Regions from separate parts of the Pantoea phytostimulans genome, predicted to be linked through region 1. Evidence: predicted binding sites of a transcription regulator. Region 1 holds the regulator's gene; the other holds the start of a gene.
What was found. Region 1 encodes ArgR, which controls arginine synthesis, uptake and breakdown. Its sites were predicted from a motif close to ANTGAATAAAAATACANT; they were not measured.
Positions count from the first base shown of each region.

Region 2: the regulator ArgR is predicted to act here: its motif matches at 4,311-4,328, upstream of argA (amino-acid N-acetyltransferase).

Region 1 is NZ_CP173698.1:2,615,290-2,622,951, reverse strand. Features, by position in the region: gene ACF2G4_RS12200 (NAD-dependent succinate-semialdehyde dehydrogenase) at 1-401, shown strand, start outside; gene ACF2G4_RS12195 (hypothetical protein) at 461-730, shown strand; gene yhcN (peroxide/acid stress response protein YhcN) at 790-1,053, opposite strand; gene ACF2G4_RS12185 (YdgH/BhsA/McbA-like domain containing protein) at 1,151-1,417, opposite strand; gene yhcN (peroxide/acid stress response protein YhcN) at 1,510-1,773, opposite strand; gene argR (transcriptional regulator ArgR) at 2,260-2,730, opposite strand; gene mdh (malate dehydrogenase) at 3,161-4,099, shown strand; gene mscM (miniconductance mechanosensitive channel MscM) at 4,179-7,514, opposite strand; gene asd (archaetidylserine decarboxylase) at 7,529-7,662, opposite strand, start outside.
Region 2 is NZ_CP173698.1:2,266,046-2,273,707, reverse strand. Features, by position in the region: gene recB (exodeoxyribonuclease V subunit beta) at 1-1,060, shown strand, start outside; gene recD (exodeoxyribonuclease V subunit alpha) at 1,057-2,898, shown strand; gene argA (amino-acid N-acetyltransferase) at 2,950-4,278, opposite strand; gene amiC (N-acetylmuramoyl-L-alanine amidase AmiC) at 4,511-5,755, shown strand; tRNA gene ACF2G4_RS10545 (tRNA-Met) at 5,962-6,038, opposite strand; tRNA gene ACF2G4_RS10540 (tRNA-Met) at 6,088-6,164, opposite strand; tRNA gene ACF2G4_RS10535 (tRNA-Met) at 6,214-6,290, opposite strand; gene mltA (murein transglycosylase A) at 6,495-7,643, shown strand.

The DNA of each region.
Region 1 (7,662 bases):
GCAAAGTACTGGTGGGAGGAGAACGTCACGCATTGGGTGGCAATTTCTGGCAACCCACGGTCATTACTGAGGCGCATGAAGGGATGAAACTGGCACAGGAAGAGACGTTTGGTCCTGTGGCAGCATGCTTCCGCTTTGATGATGAAGATGACGTTATTCGCCGCGCTAATGACACAGAGTTTGGCCTGGCTGCCTACTTCTATACGCAGAATTTGCAGCGCGTTTTCCGCGTTTCAGCCGCGCTGGAAAGCGGCATGATTGGTATTAATGAATGCGCGGTATCAACTGAACTGGCGCCGTTTGGCGGCGTTAAAGAGTCTGGATTGGGGCGCGAAGGATCGGTGCTTGGCATGGAAGAATATCTGGAAATCAAAGCGCTGCATCTGGGCGGTCTGAACTAGTTTCATCACTACGGACGACGAAAGCGGTCGTCCGTAGTGGGAGGATGGGAGCTGTCCGCATGAAAAACGAGTGTTTTGACTTTAATGAGATCGTTGATCAGGCCCATTTCTTTCGCCAGTTCAGCGAGCGTTTTGCTTTGGAAGATCGGCGTATCTGCGATTTGGATGGATTATGGGAGGTTGTTACGGGTGAAATACTGCCTATGCCGCTACACATCGAATTTGTGAACTTAGGCAAGGGACAGAAAAGACGCTACGGCGCGCTAATTTTATTATTTGATGAAGCAGAAGAAGAGCTGGAAGGTCAACTCCATTTCAATGTCAAATAACAACGAAAAAGGGCCCCGACGAGCGGGGCCAAAGGGTTCGTCAAGAAACTGACGAGGAATTATTTATAGAGCTCAGCGGTGAGGTGATAATTGTCACCGGTACGTGCTTCAATCACTTTATAAGCGCTGGCACCTTGCTCATCGGCTTTCTGAGAAAGCTGCGCACGATAATCCATTGGTGCGCCAGCCGTACCACTAATGGTGATGGTTCCCGCAGGCTGCATATTTTGTGCTTGCTGTTCAGTCACTAGCTGGGCAGCAGATGCGCCAAAAGCGATAACTGAAAGCAGGCTAACTGTAGCGATGGTTGCTTTGATTTTCATAATTCGTCTCCTCATTACAATCAACAACCTGCGGAATTCAAAGATGAAGCGGGTCGTCGATATGTGTCAGGTGTCGTTTAAACACCGGTTCGGTTAATTATTTATACAGCTCAGCTGTCACGTGATAGGTGTTGTCTTGATTGTTCTCGATAACACGATAGTGGCTGGCACCTTGCGCATCGGCTTTCTCAGAAAGCACTTCACGGATATTCGTCTGATCACCATCACGACCACTTACGGTAATGGTTTGATTCATAGGCTGTAGAGTCTGCGCCTGTTGATTTGAAACCAAGCTGGCAGCGCTAGCGCCAAATGACAGAACAGAAGCCAGACTTAATACGGCAAGGGTTAATTTGGTTTTCATGATTCACTCTCCTGAAATTTGAGGTGGCAACCCGAAGTGCATATGCGCGCTTCAAAAAGGCCGCCCGTTATCTGTTGTCTTATCGCCTGAACTTAGTTGTAAAGTTCAGCCGTCGCGTGGTAGTTGCCGTTGTTGTAAGCCTCAATCACACGATAGGCTTTTGCGCCTTGCTGATCGGCTTTATCACTCAGCTTCTGGTTGATATCCATTGGCGAGCCAGCGACACCGCTAACACTTATGGTGCCAACGGACTGCAAATTTTGCGCTTGCGAAGTATTGATAGAATCAGCTGCAACAGCACCAAATGACAGGGCAGATAGAATACTCAGGGTGGCGATAGTGGTTTTAACGTTCATATATATTTCCTCGTCGTCTGTTTTTATCTTTTTGTTTGTGTGATTCGCATCACGAAAACAAGTATAGAACTAATAACGGAAGAAATTAATACTCTGCTAATAATGTTTTTTTGCGATTCTTTATCCTTATGACATATTTTAATAACCTTAAGTTATAAAAAGTGGTTATAAAATGAGCTTGGGTGGTTAATTTCACGTTAAAACAGTGACATGCATCACTTTGTCTTTTTGTGCGAAAAGTAATGGTCGATATGGCTACAGGTTGATTTAGATCTGGGTAATGACGCTAAGTCTGTGATGTAAAGCAGTGTAAAATAGCGCAAAAGGTTAAGTTGGCGCAAAGGTTTAACCATTTTCGCGCAGCGCTAAATATGAAGCAATTTAATTTCAATGTACTGAATTTTAAGAAAAAAATTGAGTTTCTTGTGTAACAGAGAGAAAAGAACGCGTAACCGGCAGGTTAACTGCCGGCAGCCAAAGCGGGGTTTATAGCTCTTGTTCGAATAAAACCAGAATAGCGTCGTGCAGTTGTTTAACTGTGAAGGCGCGGGCAGGGGTGATAAAGATGGTGTCATCACCTGCAATAGTGCCAAGAATACCTTCTGATTTTCCTAAGGAGTCCAGCAAGCGTGCAATCAACTGAGCCGCGCCGGGACTGGTATGAATCACCACCAGCGCATCGTTGTAATCGATATCCAGCACCAAATTTTTCAGTGGACTGGTGGTGGTGGGCACGCCTAATTCTGCAGGTAAACAGTAAACCATCTCCATTTTGGCGTTGCGAGTACGCACTGCGCCAAACTTGGTGAGCATACGAGAAACCTTTGACTGGTTAATATTCTCGAAGCCTTCATCCTGCAGCGCCTGAACAATCTCGCCTTGGGAACTGAACTTTTCTTCTTTTAATAAGGCTTTAAAGGCCTTAATCAGATCGTCTTGTTTGGATGGGTTTCGCATAGGTTACCAATAAAAAAGGGGAATAACCGGGATTCAGCCCACGGCAGAGCGATGATTATGCATTTAAATGAATTTTTATTCAATTGGTTAGCAAGTGAGCTATCTGAAGCGGCCAGCGGGCGTGGATAATAGCAAAGATTTTTGTTCAGACCAAAACCGCGCTTTATGACGCATCAGGGCAAAGGTTGCAAAGTTGTTATACTATTGGAGATGTAGCAACAGATAACGAACACAGCCGTTCTCTGTCTGCAGACGGCGAAGTTGTCGGTCATTCAGGTAATGAGATGATAAGTAATTATTGAATCCGGAGATTAAGCGCGTTAGCACGTAGAATGAGCGCGGATAATCGTCATCGCCTGAGCTGTTGATTAAGGTCTGACTCAGATGGAATTTCGGCTCTTCTCTGCCCCACCTTAATAAGGAGTCACGAATGAAAGTTGCCGTCCTCGGTGCTGCAGGTGGCATTGGCCAAGCGCTCGCACTCTTACTCAAAACGCAGCTTCCTGCGGGTTCAGAACTCACCCTTTATGATATCGCCGCGGTTACGCCTGGCGTCGCTGTCGATCTCAGCCATATTCCTACTGCGGTAAAAATTCAAGGTTTCAGTGGAGAAGATGCCACGCCAGCCCTGACAGGCGCTGACGTAGTATTAATTTCTGCAGGTGTTGCACGTAAGCCTGGCATGGATCGCGCTGACCTGTTTAACGTCAACGCGGGCATTGTCCGTAACCTGATTGATCAGGTTGCTCAAACTGCACCTAAAGCGTTAATTGGCGTCATCACTAATCCCGTCAACACTACGGTAGCCATTGCCGCTGAAGTGCTTAAAAAACATGGCGTGTATGATAAAAACCGCCTGTTTGGTGTCACTACGCTCGATATCATTCGCGCCAATACTTTTGTTGCTGAACTAAAAGGCAAATCACCGGGCGATATTGAAGTTCCGGTCATCGGTGGGCATTCGGGCGTGACTATTCTGCCGCTGCTGTCACAGGTTAAAGGCGTCAGCTTTAGCGATCAGGAAGTCAGGGACTTAACCAAACGCATTCAGAATGCAGGTACTGAAGTGGTAGAAGCCAAAGCGGGTGGTGGTTCAGCAACGTTATCCATGGGACAAGCGGCAGCGCGCCTTGGCTTGTCACTGGTACGCGCCTTACAAGGCGAAGAGAACGTGGTGGAATGTGCCTATGTCGAAGGCGATGGGGAATATGCGCGCTTTTTCTCACAACCGCTGCTGCTGGGGAAAAATGGCGTCGCTGAACGCAAGCCATTGGGTAACTTAAGCAGTTTTGAGCAGCAGGCACTGGATGGCATGTTAGAAACCCTGAAGAAAGATATCGCGCAGGGTGAAGAGTTTGTGAAGCAGTAAGCGTAAGTGTGAGATAAACAGGAAAACGCCCGGCTTAACCGGGCGTTTTTGTTTGCTCTTTGTCCCTACAAACCTTTTTCTACAAACCACCTGATTTGAAATTACGTGACGCGGGCGCGCCATTGGTCGCTGGCGCTTTCTTGCCCAACGTTTCCATTCGCATCTGGAATGGAGGGAAGGGCATTTCAATGCCGTGCTGGTCAAAGCCTTGCAGGATGAGCTGATGCAATTCATGGCGCAGCGGCATGCGATGCCCCATCTCAGCGGCATGAACACGCAATTCAAACAGTTGAATGCCCTGCTGTAAATCAACCAGGAATGCTTCTGGTGGTGGAGTATCCAGAACATAACTGCAGCGCTCGGCGGCCTGTTTCAAAATGGTCGTAACCTCTTCACTGCTCACTTTCGCAGGCGCTGGAATGGTTAACACCACACGTGTTACTGAATCTGACAAGGACCAGTTAACAAACTGCTCGGTAATGAACGCTTTGTTAGGCACGATAATCTCTTTGCGGTCCCAATCGGTAATGGTGGTCGCACGGGTATTGATTCGGGTAATGCTGCCGGTGAGATCGCGAATTGTCACGGTATCACCGATGCGAATAGGTTTTTCAAACAGAATAATCAGGCCAGAAATAAAGTTGGCGAAAATCTCCTGCAAACCAAAGCCCAATCCAACACCGAGTGCGGCGACCAGCCACTGCAGTTTCGACCACTCAATACCAATCAATGAGAAACCCAGCAGGCCACCAATTAACAGCAACACATATTTGGTTAGCGTGGTAATGGCGTAACCGGTGCCAGGCGTAAGATCAAGGTGTTGTAGCAGAGCCAACTCCAACAGTGCGGGCATATTACGTACCAGCTGCGTGGTGATAATAAACACCAGGATCGCAATCAATACTGAGCCAAGCGTGATCGGTTGAATGCTCTCGACGCCTTGTATAGAAGTGTTCACATCCCACAGACGGATATTCTCAAGGAAGCCGAAGGCCGAATGAATTTCTGACCACAGGACAATCACCGAAACCAAAGCAATCAAGGTGAGAATAGAACGCACCAGCCGCAACGATTGCGCACTAATGGCATCAAGATCAATGACCGGTTCTTCTATCTCAATCGCATCCACATTTTGCGCGCCTTGCTCTTTCTCTTCTTCGCTGCGTGCGCGGTTTGCCAATATATCGGCACGGCGTGCGCGGGCACGATCAAAGCCGAGGCGACGGCGCTGAATCAACATCCAGCGACGAATAATGTGGTAAATGATCAACAACAAGAACCAGATCGCTACCGAGGTTTCCAGACGTGCCAACAGCGCCTGCGCGGTCGCCAGATAACCAATCGCCGAGGCGAGGGCGGCGAGCAGGGGGATCGCAATCATCAAATTCCACAACACGCGGTTAATGATGTTTTCGCCGTTGCCTTCTTTATCCAGATGTAACGGAATACCGGCGCGTTTCAGGCTAACGGTAACCAGGCTGATTGCACCACAGATCAGGATAAAACAGAGGCGGCCTAGCGAGGAGGAGAACTGGCGATCCTCGAGGTTGCTAAAGGCGATCAGCAACATAATCAGCGGCACAATCAGGCCGATACTCAGCGAGTAATAACGCATTGCGCGCGCCACGCGGCTCTGGGGCCAGCGGAAGTGCACAATGAACAAACCGTTTTTACGTGCAAACGCAGCGCTGATCATAAACGCCCACAGCAGCGGCAGCGTGGCGGTAATGCCATCGCCAATCGCAACTGCGATCGGATAAGGCCAGGCATTTTGCAAACCATATCCCAGTGCGCCCCATAATACCGGCAGCGGTAACGCCACCAGAATCGACCAAAACACGGTGCGAATCGTCAGGCGAAAACGATCCTGCGTTACCTTGCCGACTTTGCTGGCAGAGCGATCAAGGAAGCCGTTGAAATGACGGCGTGAACTAATACTGAAACCCACCAATAAAACCGCGCCGATAATAGGCAGCACCGTGGCACGGCTGGTAAACATCATCGCCAGCGCTTTGCCGAGCTGGCCTAAGGTGTCGAGCGACAGCAGACGCGACAGATCCTTAGCCAGCTCCAGCGGATAACTCAAACTAATGGGGCTGACGTCGGCAGTCCAGAAAAGGTAGCGATGTGTCGCGTCTTTGACTTCTGTTAACGCATCCTGAAGCTGCGTGTTAGCGACCTTCAGCTTGGTGATTTCAAGGATCAAGGTATCGCAGCCGGAGATCAGCGAATTCAGCAGTTCGCGCTGGGTTTTCAGCTGCGCATCAAGAATACGTTTTTGATCATTGGTGAAAGGCTGTCCATCGGCCTGATGCGCTTTACGCAACGCATCCTGACGTTCCAGCAAATCTTCATAATAGAGGCGCTGCACCCGCAGCTGCGCCATCTCGTTATCAATCTGTTGGGACTTCGGCATCTCCGGTAAGCGGGCAACCTGAGCACGTAACGCTTCGCCCAATAAGCTCGATGCACCCAGCCATTGCGACTGCTCGCGTAACGTGGTGAGCGCCTGACGCACCTGAATAATTTGATTGGTAGCCAGTCGCTGTTGCGAAGCCACCAAATCCATACGCTGCGCCTGCTGATTCAGCGCACCGGAAAGATCGCGGTTAACCCGGAACTGATCGCTGATTGATGGCGGGAGATCGCCACTGTTTTCCGCCAACTGCTCTGTCCGCGCTAACGCCAGTTCAGCTTCGCGCTGGCGCTGGTCGTTGAGCTGATTACGCAGTAACTGAAGATAGTTATCTAACTGCGCGGCTTTGCGTTGATGCGCATCCGCGCGCATGCGTGCCAGCTCCTGGCGATTATTGGCTGACAACTGTGCCAGCTCTATCTCATCAACGCGCGCTTTGTTCGCGGCATTTTCTGCCTGACGTGCGGCCAATTGCGTCTGTGATTGCGGCGTGGTGCCGCCGTTGCCTGCGCTTTGCAAACGACGCTCACTTTCAGTCATGGCGCGACGCGCTTCTGTCTGATCCTGCGGCAGTTGAGAGAGGGAGTCACTGATTTCACGCGCGCGATCTTGTTCCTGCTGAGCCTGCCGTCCCTCTTCCAGCAACTGGCTGCTGACCTGCAGGATCTCTTGATCCAATTCAGCGCTGCTCATCGTCGTTCGAAGGGTTTTAGGACTGTCGTTTAGCGAGGCAATTTGCTGGCGTATTTCACGGGAAAGGCGCGGGAAGTCATCAATAACTTGCTGATACTGCCGGGCCCGTTCCAGTGATTCATCACGTTCAGAAAGGGAATTTAGCGCAGCTTCAAGCGACTGAATCTGTTCCGCCTGTGCCGGAGAGCTTTTAGCGGCTTTCGCCTCTTCCAGCTGCTGTTTTAAAGAACTGGCTTCCGGAACGCTGGCCGCCAAGGCTGAGGTGCTGAGCCACAGGCTCAGCAGCAAGAAGAGGATCGAACGCAAAGGGAACACTCAATTTAGTCGACGATAACGTCAGAAACGTGGGGCGCCATCGGTAGCGTCATCGCCAGCGGTTGGCCCAAACGTGTTTTACTTTCAGCTTCCAGGCTTTCTGCCAGTTTTATGCGGCCTGGTGCGAACAAGTTAATGA
Region 2 (7,662 bases), 350 kb from region 1:
AGAAGGTGACAGCGATCTGCATAAAAGCGCATTGGGCTATCTGGTGCAGCGCGGCGAAGCAGCGGATTCTACGCAGTTAAGTCAGCAGCTGCAGGCATTAAATGGCGCAGGTATTGAGGTGGTCGCAGGCGAGTTACAAGCTGGCGAAGCCTGGCAAGAGGGTCTGGCTGCCGATGAAGCGCTAAGCAGCCGCAATGTGACGCGAGGACTCGCCGATGGCTGGCGCGTGACCAGCTATTCAGGATTACAGCAGCACAGCAGTTCACCGTTACTGGATGTCATGCCAAGTTTTGATATTGATGCGGCGGGTGAAGAAGGCAGTGATGAAGAGATGACGCTGACGCCACATCACTTCCCACGCGGCGCAGCACCGGGTACCTTTTTGCATGGCTTATTCGAATCCATCGACTTTGCCGAAACACCCGATGATATCTGGCTGGAAGATCAGTTGCTGCAAAGCGGCTATTCGCTGGACTGGCTGCCAGTGGTTAAAGCGTGGATAACGCGCGTTCTGCATACGCCACTTAATGCTGATGGCGTGATGCTGAGTAAAATCAGCATGAATCAACGGCTGATTGAGATGGAGTTTTACCTGCCTATCAGCAACCTGCTCACCGCCACGGATCTGGATGCGCTACTACGTCGTCACGATGATTTATCGCAACGTGCGCCGGCGCTCGATTTTCGACAGGTACAAGGTATGTTGAAGGGGTTTATCGATCTGGTTTTCCGCTGGCAGGGTAAATATTACCTGTTGGATTACAAATCTAACTGGCTGGGTAACAGTCATGTCGATTATACGCCGCAGGCAATGGAACAGGCCATGATCGATCACCGCTACGATTTGCAGTATCAGCTTTATACGCTGGCGCTGCATCGCTACCTTCAGCATCGTCTGCGCGATTACGATTATCAGCGCGATTTTGGTGGGGTATTTTATCTGTTTCTGCGCGGCATGGATGGCACTTCACCAGACAATGGTATTTTTTTCACCCGTCCCAGCGAAGCATTTGTTGAAGAGATCGACATGTTATTTGGCAAGACCGAGGAGATGTCATGAGTGAAATGATGTCACTTTTAATGCAGGCGATGGAAAAGCGTCTGTTGCGTCCTTTAGATATCCAGTTTGCCCGGCTGCTGGCCGATGAATCGCAACCCGCTTTATTACTGGCGGCAGCTTGCGTGAGTGCAGAGGCAGGAGAAGGGCATGTCTGCTTGCCGCTGGAAAACCTGAGTGAGGCGCGACTGTTTGCCGGACGCCAGCCCGCGTTGGCGCAGGCATTGTGGCAAGCGGCGGGCGCACCTGAAAACTGGACAGAACGTTTAGCCGGTTGGTCAGCGTTGAGCGACGGTAGCCTCGTCACACCCTTGGTGCTGAATAATCAGCGACTTTATCTGCATCGTTTGTGGCAGAGCGAAGGAGAGATCGCGACCTTCTTCTCACTTCAGGATCACAGCGCTAAGTTTGATGCGCATAAAGCCAGCGAAGTGCTTAATCACTTATTCGGTAACGAACCGGATAACTGGCAAAAAATTGCTGCGGCCGTCGCGCTTACGCGAAAAACCGCGGTGATTTCAGGTGGGCCCGGCACCGGTAAAACCACCACGGTAGCAAAATTATTGGCGGCGATGATTCGCCTGAATGATGGCGCGTTACGCATCCAGCTCGCGGCACCTACCGGGAAAGCTGCGGCGCGCTTGACGGAGTCGCTGGGTAAAGCGTTGCAGGGTTTGTCCGTTAGCGAAGAGGAGCGGGCACGTTTCCCCGCCGAAGCCACCACGTTACATCGCCTGTTAGGCGCGCAGCCCGACACGCAGCGTTTGCGTTATCACGCCAGTAATCGCCTGCATCTCGACGTGCTGGTGGTGGATGAAGCGTCGATGGTTGACCTTTCGATGATGGCGAAATTGATTTCAGCGCTGCCTGCGCATGCTCGCGTTATTTTCCTAGGCGATCGCGATCAGTTGGCTTCAGTCGAAGCGGGCGCTGTGCTGGGCGATATTTGTCGCTGTAGCGAAAGCGGTTACAGCTTAGCGCGTGCGGAACAGTTGGCGTTGCTAACCGGCTGCTCGCTGGAAGGGTTAGATCATCATCAAGCGCCTGTAGTACGCGACAGCATTTGCCTGCTGAAAAAGAGCTATCGCTTTGATGCGACGTCAGGCATTGGTCAGCTGGCAAGTGCCATAAATCTGGGCGACACGCGCCAGGTTGAAAAGGTGTTTGCTGCTGCATTTAACGATATTCACTATCAATCGCTCGACAGCGGCGAAGCCTATCAGCTGATGTTGGACGACGTGGCGCAAGGTTATCGCCCCTTCCTGAAACTGATTAAGCAAAACGCGCCGCCTGCGGAGATCATCACTGCATTTGGTCGTTATCAACTGCTGTGTGCATTACGCGAAGGGCCTTTTGGCGTGCAGGGTTTGAATCAGCGTGTTGAGCAGCGATTAATGCAGCTGCAACGCATTCGTCGTCCCGGCATGGGCAGCCGCTGGTATTTGGGCCGTCCGGTGATGATTACCCGTAATGACAGCGCGCTTGGGCTGTTTAATGGCGATATTGGGATTACGCTGCGAGATGCAGAGGGCCAGCTAAAAGTCTTTTTCCCGCTGCCGGATGGCTCGATCAAAGCTGTTCAGCCGAGTCGTTTGCCTTCGCATGAAACAGCTTGGGTGATGACAGTGCATAAATCCCAAGGATCGGAATTTGATCACACGGCATTTGTCATGCCAGCCCAATTCTTGCCGGTATTAACCCGCGAGCTGGTTTACACCGCGATCACGCGCGCGCGTAATAAGCTAACGCTTTACAGCGATCTTGGCGTTTTTCAGCGGGCGGTTGCGCTGCAAACTCAGCGACGCAGTGGATTGGTTGAACGTCTGGCTGAATTAGGTTAGTTACAGCCGGTCAGGAGAGAAAGAGGCGGCATGATTGCCGCCCGAAAAGTGTTACGTCAAATCGGCCATCAACACTTTGGAACGGCGCTGATAGTTGTACATCTCTTTTTTACTTTCCGGCAGCGATTCGATGTCTACTGGCGTAAAGCCACGTTCCTGGAACCAGTGAATGCTGCGCGTGGTGAGCACGAACAGTTTCTGCAATCCCATCTGGCGAGCCTGCAAGGCGACGCGTTCCAGCAGCATTTCGCCGCGTGATGAGCTGCGATAATCAGGATGTACTGCAACGCAGGCCATTTCGCCGATTTTCTCATCCATGAAAGGATAGAGTGCGGCGCAGGCAATGGTCAGGCTGTCGCGTTGAATGATGGTGAATTTGTCGATTTCCATCTCCAGCTGTTCACGCGAGCGGCGTACCAAAATGCCTTGCTGTTCCAGTGGACGAATCAATTCCAGAATGCCACCGATATCGTTGATATTGGCGCGCCGGATCTGTTCAGCCGACTCCATCACAATCTGCGTACCAATACCGTCGCGCGAGAACAGTTCCTGTAGCAGCGCACCATTTTCCTGATAGCTGATCAAATGGCTACGGCGCACGCCGCTGCGGCATGCTTTCACTGCGCCACGCAGGAAGCGAACCGTACCAGAAAGGTAATCACCTTCGCGCTCGAACTCTTCAATACGCGCCTGCGCATCGTTAGGGAACAGTTCGGAGACAATATTGCCTTCGCTGTTGATCACGCCTTGCTCAGAGCAAAAACCAATCATCTTTTCCGCTTTGAGTTTAATGGCCAACTGCGTCGCAACTTCTTCTGAAGTCAGGTTAAAGCTTTCGCCAGTGACTGAAACCGCAACCGGACCCAGCAGCACAATCGCATCGTTGTCGAGCTGGCGATGAATCGCTTCTTCATCAATACGACGAATACGGCCGGAGTGACAATAATCTACGCCATCATCCACGCCTAGTGGCTGAGCGATGATGAAGTTGCCGCTAACAACATTGATATGCGCGCCTTGCAGCGGCGTGTTGTTAAGGCTCATTGAGAGGCGGGCAGTAATATCTAACTGAAGACGACCGGCAGCTTGTTTCACTAATTCCAGCGATTGCGCGTCGGTAACCCGGGTAAACTTATGATAAACCGGCTCTAGCTGGTGCGCGGCCAGGTTGGCATCGATCTGAGGACGTGCGCCGTAAACCACCACCAAACGTATGCCAAGGCTGTGCAACAGGCCAATGTCATTAATGATGGTGGAGAAGTTCTCATGCTCAATGGCTTCACCGCCCAGCATGATGACAAACGTTTTATCCCGATGCGCATTGATATAGGGAACGGTATGGCGAAAACCCTGAACCAGTTCAGTACTACGTTCCTTCACGGCCAACCCTCAGTGAATGATTATTCGAATTTTTTGTATTTTTATTCTTTTATGGCTGTTTTTGCAAGCGCTAATCCTGACGTTAATTTACGATTTTCCGCATGCCAAAGCCGCTAACAGCCTGCATTATTTGGGGTTTCCGGGGTGACATCGCATTCTGGATTGGATAAAGTTTTCGCCACCTAATTATTAACTGGCGTTTTTTTAGACATTACACTGTAGTTGGAGCGGCATGTCCGAAGTTAATTCCCATTTCTCACGTAGACGATTCTTGCAGAGTACCGGCGCATTGCTGCTGTTGAGTGTCAGCCGTGTTGGCATGGCAGCCAGTAGCCATATCGTCGCGGTACGCATCTGGCCTTCCTCAACCTATTCCCGTATGACGCTGGAATCGAATGTCCCGCTCAAATACAAACAGTTTGCGCTGAGTCATCCTGAGCGCCTCGTTATCGATATTGAGGGCCTGCATTTCAACACGGTTCTTAAGGGCGTCAATAAACTGGTTCGCGTGGACGATCCCTTTATCAAAAATGCGCGAGTAGGGCAGTTTGATACCCATACGGTACGTATCGTGCTGGAGTTAAAGCGCAATGTGTCGCCAAAAATCTTTAGCCTTCCGCCTGTCGCCACGATCAAAAACCGGCTGGTTGTGGATCTCTATCCAAGCCAGGATCGCATCGAAGATGATCCGCTGCTGGCGTTATTAAAAGATTATAACCAAGGCGATCTTGAGAAAAATGAGCAGGTGCAAGCACCGCTGCCGGGCAAGGCTGGGCGCGATCGACCGATTATCATCATGATCGATCCCGGACATGGCGGTGAAGATCCGGGTGCGCACGGTAAATATAAAACGCGCGAAAAAGATATCGTGCTGAAAATTGGACGCCGCCTGAAAGCGCTGATCGACAAACAGCCGAACATGAAAGCCTACATGACGCGCAATGAAGATGTCTTTATTCCACTGCGCGTGCGGGTCGCTAAGGCGCGTAAGCAGCGGGCCGATCTGTTTGTCTCAATCCATGCCGATGCGTTTACCAGCCGTGCCGCGCGCGGTTCCTCTGTGTTTGCGCTTTCAACCAGCGGAGCAACCTCTGCAGCCGCACGGTTTTTAGCACAAACGCAGAATGAAGCGGATTTGATTGGTGGCGTTAGCATGAGCGGCGACCGTTATCTTGACCATACGATGTTCGACATGGTGCAGCGGCAAACTATCCATGACAGTTTGAAGTTCGGCAAAGAAGTGCTGAGTCGGATGGGGCACATCAATCATCTGCATAAACGGACTGTTGATCAGGCTGGCTTTGCCGTATTAAAAGCGCCGGATATTCCGTCGATTTTGGTCGAAACCGCTTTCATCAGTAACGTTGAAGAGGAGCGAAAACTGCGAACGACGCGCTACCAACAACAAGTGGCCGATGCCATTTTTCACGGTATCAAGGCGTACTTTGAGAAGGGTGCGGCGCTTGCACATCGCTAGAAATAAAAACGGGTAGCTGAAGCTATCCGTTTTGTTATTCAAGAAAGCTTTTATTTCTATGATAGAAATTGCGTCTTAAATTTTTAGCTTTTTTGTTAACCGCTTAATAAGAAAGGATGTTATGCAAAAGATAAGGCTAAGCGGGGATAATCGAGGCGTTAACAAAGGCCAGATACAAAAAAACACCCTTTCAGGTGTTTAAATGTTGGTTGCGGGGGCCGGATTTGAACCGACGACCTTCGGGTTATGAGCCCGACGAGCTACCAGGCTGCTCCACCCCGCGTCCGTATTGCGCTTTGCGACTTTTCACATTGTCTCTTCCAAAGAAGAGTTGGTTGCGGGGGCCGGATTTGAACCGACGACCTTCGGGTTATGAGCCCGACGAGCTACCAGGCTGCTCCACCCCGCGTCCGTACTGCGCTTTGCGACTTTTTACTTTTTCTCTTCCGAAGAAGAGTTGGTTGCGGGGGCCGGATTTGAACCGACGACCTTCGGGTTATGAGCCCGACGAGCTACCAGGCTGCTCCACCCCGCGTCCGTGGAAGCGCACTATACGCTGAGTGCTGATTGTTGCAACCCCTTTTCGGAAGGAAAGTTTAAATTTACAGTCGATTGCTGAAAGAATAGACCATTTGTTGAAATAGTGAACTGATGCAGGCAGTGACAGAGAGGATGGATTTCATTCTTACGGGCGCTTTGCTATCGTCGCCGTGCGAACAGTTTATAAAAAGAGATGATGATGAAAGGATGTTGGGCGAAGTATGCACTTACTGGCGCATTTTTAGCGCTACTGGCTGGCTGTAGTTCCAAACCCACCGATCGTGGACAGCAATATAAAGATGGTAAGCTTGAACAGCCTTTAGCGCTGGTGAATCAGCCTAACGCTAAAGGGCGCCCGGTTAACGGCAAAGATTTCGGTGAGCAGGTGCGTCAGGTTCAATATGCATCTTCTGGACTGTTTGGCCGCCAGAATGGCACTTACAGCGCCATTGAAAGCTGGCTAATGGCGGGTGCCGATACGCGTCAGCTGCGCCAGTTCGGTTTGAATGCATTCCAGATGGAAGGCACCGATAACTACGGCAATGTACAATTCACCGGTTACTACACGCCAGTTGTTGAAGCACGTTATACCCGCCAGGGTGAGTTCCAGTACCCGATTTATCGCTTACCTCCTCGCAAGCGTGGCGAGAAATTACCTAGCCGCGCCTCTATATATAGTGGTGGCATCGACGATCGTTACATCATCGCTTACAGCAATTCGCTAATCGACAATTTCATGATGGATGTGCAGGGCAGCGGCTACGTTGATTTTGGTGACGGACGCCCAATGCGTTTCTTCGGCTATGCCGGCAAAAATGGCTGGGGCTATCACAGCATTGGTAAAGAACTGATCGATCGCGGCGAAGTGAAGCGTGAAGATATGTCGATGCAGGCGATCCGCCAATGGGCGCAGGAACACTCTCCACAGGAAGTCCGCACACTGCTGGAAACCAACCCTTCGTTTGTCTTCTTCAAGGCAGAAGAATATACGCCAGTGCGCGGTGCGAGCGCAGTACCGCTGATAGCGAAAGCTTCGGTGGCCTCCGATCGTTCAATTATTCCTGCCGGAACAGTATTGCTGGCAGAAGTGCCGCAGTTGAACGAGAAGGGCAAGTTCAATGGCAAATATGAGATGCGTTTGATGGTGGCGCTGGATGTGGGTGGCGCAATCAAAGGCCAGCATTTTGATATTTACCAAGGCATTGGCCCCGATGCTGCTCACCTTGCTGGCTTCTATAATCACTATGGTCGCGTATGGGTATTGAAAGCCGCGCCAGGCACTGGGCAGCCTGTGTTCAGTAACCCGCAAAATGGTAATAATGGTTCTCTGTTATTGGGTTCTAATTAATGTCTTATCTGCGGGCCAA